2 regions of the Lactobacillus sp. UBA5813 genome follow, and region 2 is predicted to be linked to the other one. Evidence: riboswitches for the same ligand, from Rfam matches in the RefSeq annotation. Region 2 holds a riboswitch; the other holds the start of a gene.
What was found. Region 2 has a riboswitch for lysine ahead of B2008_RS01090 (ABC transporter substrate-binding protein/permease). Riboswitches for the same ligand answer to the same signal wherever they lie in the genome.
Positions count from the first base shown of each region.

Region 1 (2,406 bases), on a different contig from region 2:
ATATCAAGCAAAGGAACGGCTGAGTTGCGTGCATCATTTTCAATATAATAGGAAGAAATTTTTTCTTGATTCTTTTTCAAAAATGGTTCAACTTCGTCCCAATCACCGAAGATAACGCCTGAATGAGCTTCATTGTAATTTTCAATAGATTCAGGGAAATCAAGGTCAGCTAAGTCGCCTTTAATAAAAACCTTGACTGGCGTCTTCTTTTTAGCATTGCCAATGTAATCAATAATTTCTTGCGCTGTTAATTTCTTCATTTCTTGATCTCCTTAATCTTCTTGGTAGCTTTGATCTAAGCGAACTAAATCTTCTAGACTTTCACGTTTGACTACTACTTGCGCATGACCATTTTCCGCAAAAACAACGGCGGGACGTGGATTGCGGTTGTAGTTTGAAGCCATTGAATAACCGTAGGCACCAGTGTCGAGCATTGCCAGAATGTCGCCTGGTTTAGTTTTTGGCAAAAAGGCATCTGCACTTAGCAGGTCACCGGATTCACAATACTTGCCGGCAATGCGAACGTGCTCTTCTTCCTTTGCTTTAAGATTATTTGCCAAAACCGTTTCATATTCGGCCTGATAAAGAGCGGGACGAATGTTGTCGCCCATTCCGCCATCGACCGTTACATAAGGCTTCAAGCCGGGAACGTCTTTGCGTGAGCCGACTTGGTAAAGGTTATAACCAGCGGGACCAACGATTGAACGACCTGGTTCAATATCGATCTCGGGCAACGGATAATCGTTTTTCGCAGCTTCTTGCTTGATTGTTTCAACGATCGCCTTAACGAATGCCTCCGGCTTTAATGGATGGTCAGAAGAAACATATTTAATACCGAAGCCACCGCCGACATTAATGATTTTTGCAGTGTAGCCGTACTTCTCACGCCAGCTGCTGGCTACTTGCATCAGTTTTTGAGCAGCCATTTCAAAACCGTTCAATTCAAAAATCTGTGAACCGATGTGAGCGTGAATTCCAACCATATTCATTCGTGGTTCGGCCAGCACTTCTTGAAGTGCCTTGGCTGCCTGACCGCTATTAAGATCAAAACCAAACTTGCTGTCAATTTGACCGGTTTGATCATATTCATGCGTATGTGCTGAAATACCAGGCGTTAAGCGAAGCATCACTTTAATGTGACGGTCGTTTTCTTGCAAAACCTCTTTTAGCAATTTAATTTCATAAAAATTGTCAATAATGATCTTGCCAACATGATTTTTAACTGCCATTTCCAGCTCAGCCCGTGATTTATTGTTGCCGTGGAAACTAACCCGTTCCATTGGAAAGCTGGCCTTCAAAGCGGTGTAAAGTTCGCCCGCCGAAACAACATCAGTATAGGCACCTTCTTCTGCGGCCACTTGATACATGGCAATTGTGGCGAAAGCCTTGCTTGCATAAGAAACCGCATATGAAGTTTTCTCTTCTTCAAAAACCTGCTTGAATTTGCGAATCTGTTGGCGAATTTGACCAACATCGTAAACGATTAACTGCGTGCCGTACTTTTTAGCTAAGGCAACACTGTCAACGCCGCCAATTAATAAATGACCTTCTGGACTAACCTGTGAACTAGCAATTTGTGAATTCATTGATCTCTCCGTTTTTTAACTAGGTGAAGCGCTAAATAAAAAATCCATTGTCTGCCGCTACAAACAATGGATTAATCATCTTTAATCTAATAGTCGATAGCGCTCCGCGAACCTCTTCGTTTCTTTTCGCGACAGTCCGCAACTTCTTTAGTTACGACCCAGCTAGTAGCTTTGGCATCAGTTACTGCTTCGGCAGCCTCCCCTTTCACAGTGATCATCGTCGTGCCTGACTTACACTCTTAATCATGTCGGTTGCTCCTCTTCGATTTGACTAAATTGTATATTTTATTAAAAACATAGTCAACACATTTATAACTGTTTTTTATTCTTTATTAATAATTAAATTCGATTACTTTTGCTTATTCTCAAATTGATTTGCATAAATTAAAATCAATGTTAAAATTCAATTAAATTATCTCAAGTTACAGGTGAAAGAAGTTAGAAAATGAAAGTAATCAAGTTCGGTGGTAGTTCTTTAGCTACAGGCAAGCAAGTTGAACGCGCAATTAGGATTTTTTTGGCTGACGATAATCGGCAAGCAATGGTTGTCTCGGCTCCTGGCAAAAGGTTCAGCGATGACATCAAAGTTACTGATTTATTGATCAAATATGCAAAAACATATTTAAACAAACAAGATACTAGCGAAATCGTTGAGCAAATTTTCGCACGTTACCAAGAAATAGGCCAATATTTTGGCTTGACTAAAGAAGATCTTAACTTTGTCAAAGAAATATTAACGTCCTTGCCTGATCAGCAATATCCCAATGATGATTATCTTTTGGCCGCTTTCAAAGCACATGGCGAACGCTTAAATGCGCAC
Region 1 is NZ_DICZ01000026.1:13,054-15,459, forward strand. Features, by position in the region: gene dapD (2,3,4,5-tetrahydropyridine-2,6-dicarboxylate N-acetyltransferase) at 1-260, opposite strand, end outside; gene lysA (diaminopimelate decarboxylase) at 273-1,586, opposite strand; lysine riboswitch at 1,675-1,857, opposite strand; gene B2008_RS05030 (aspartate kinase) at 2,032-2,406, shown strand, end outside.
Region 1: another riboswitch for lysine. It lies ahead of lysA (diaminopimelate decarboxylase); the one in region 2 lies ahead of B2008_RS01090 (ABC transporter substrate-binding protein/permease).

Region 2 (2,406 bases):
TTGGCGTAAAGTCATTCTGCTCTAGTTCGCTAAGGTATTTTTCCTTGAATTCTGGGAACTTTTCATCTTCATGATTAAACCATTTTCTCAGTTCAGTCGTGGGGCCAATTTCCTTATTCCATTCATCCAGTGCAGCCTTAACCTTGCTAATGCCGCGTGGCCACATCCGATCGACTAAAATGCGGTAGCCATTAGGTTGCTCATGTTCATAAATTCTGACTAATTTAATTTCACCCATTTTTATCTCCTTTGCCAGCCGTGATCTTCTTGCATCTCACGTTTTTTCATATTAGAAACATACGGATTTCCAGCTACATAATAGCGCAGTTTTTTCTTGGCCCAAATAGGATCAGATTGATTGATCCCTATTCTTGCCGAAGCAATGATCTTTTGAGCTGCTTTTTTATTTTCATCATTCAGATCAATTGCAAATGGCGAATCTGAAAGAAAATGCAGATCCCAGTTGCGTCTGTGAATGCCGAAAGCTTGCATCATTTTTGCAGGACCATTGGTTAATAAAACGCCATTTTTGCCGTTGCGGTTTTGGGTCATTTCATCAATTCCCCAAACAGGTTCAATCGCTCTAATCAAAATCCCTTGCGGCTCATTTTCTTCTTGGCAGGCAACATCAAAAAAGAAGTATTGCCGCTGCGAATAGATGTAAATTGTGCCGCCTTTGCGATAAAGACCTTCATTTGCCGGGCTCCTGCGTCCGCCGTATGAATGCGCCGCCCTATCTTTTTTGCCCATATAGGCCTCAGCTTCGACAATGTAGCCGCCAAGCTTTTTGCCATGACTGATAAAAATTAAAGGACGGCCGATTAAGTCTTTAGTAATTTCATCAGTTGAACGGTTGGTAAAATATTCTGAATAGTTCATTTTGTCCTCATTTATTTTCATCCTTGCCCTTATTATATACATTTTTAATAAAAAATAATCAATTCTAACTTGACAAAATATTAAAAATCATTTAATCTTTTCAGCAGTTAAATAATTTTCCCAATGCAATAGAGGTTGCGATAATCACAAAATTAATGTGAACTCACGAAGGTTTTGATCCTTAATTTTAGGTTTATCGCCGAAACAGAATTGTTTTTCGTGAAACATTTTTGTTGGGCTGCAGGAACATATCCTGTAGACTGTCCTGGTTCGTCCCCAGGGAGCGCTATATGATTTGGTTTTAATACTGATGATTTACGCCTCGTTGTTCTTGGAAACAGCGAGGTTTTTATTTACGCTTTTATTGTATTGGCTTTATGTAGAAAACATTTGGAGGTTTTTTCATTGAAGTCAAGATTTAATTGGATTGCTGCAATGTTGGCAGTACTCCTCAGTTTATTTATGGGACTTAGCTTCAACAGTCATCGGACTGAAGCTGCTAAAAATTCCGGCGTATTAAAGATTGGAATGGAAGCTAATTATCCACCTTACAATTGGACTCAAACCACCATTGCTAATGGTGCTGTTCCAATTGATGGCTCACATTCATACGCCAACGGCTATGATGTGCAAATTGCCAAAATTATTGGTAAAAAATTGCATAAAAAAGTTATTGTTGAAAAGACTGAATGGGACGGTCTTCTTCCAGCATTGACTTCTGGCAAGATTGACTTAATTATTGCCGGAATGAGTCCAACAGCTGAAAGACGCAAGGCGATCAACTTTACTGTACCTTACAGAAAGAGTACATTTGTTGTCATCGTGAACAAGGCAAGCAAGTACTCAAATGCTAAGAAGCTGTCTGATTTCAAAGGTGCCAAGTTAACTGCTCAGCAAGGTACTTTGCACTACACTTTGATTAAGCAATTAAAAGGTGCTAAAAGAGAACCTGCAATGCGGGACTTTCCATCAATGCGTCAAAGCTTAGCTTCCGGCACAATTGATGGCTATGTTGCTGAAGATATCGAATATCAAAGCTACCGCAACGTTAACCCTAACATCATTGCTGTTAACTTGAACAAGATGCCTGGTTTCCATGTCGACCATGACGATTCAGTTGTCAGCATCGGGGTTAAGAAGAGCAATACCAAATTATTAAAGCAAGTTAACGCTATTTTAAAAACCATCCCTACTAAGAAACGCAACCAATTAATGGCAACTGCAATTAAGCAGCAGCCTAAAGCTGGCAGCAGCGCTAAGAAAGAAAACTGGCTTGTTTCTACTTGGAAGCAATACGGTAATATGATTCTTAGCGGTGTCGGCATGACGCTTTTGCTTGCTTTAGTCGGTACTGTTGTTGGTTTCTTCATCGGTTTGTTGGTCGGAATCGTCCGGACAATCCCAACCCCAACTACGCGCGGCAAGCGCTGGGGCTTAAACATTGTTAAATGGTTCTTATCAGTCTATGTTGAAGTCTTCCGTGGTACGCCAATGATGGTTCAGGCCGCAGTTATCTATTACGGAATT
Region 2 is NZ_DICZ01000007.1:16,255-18,660, reverse strand. Features, by position in the region: gene B2008_RS01100 (DUF488 domain-containing protein) at 1-238, opposite strand, end outside; gene B2008_RS01095 (DNA-3-methyladenine glycosylase) at 241-879, opposite strand; lysine riboswitch at 1,001-1,176, shown strand; gene B2008_RS01090 (ABC transporter substrate-binding protein/permease) at 1,285-2,406, shown strand, end outside.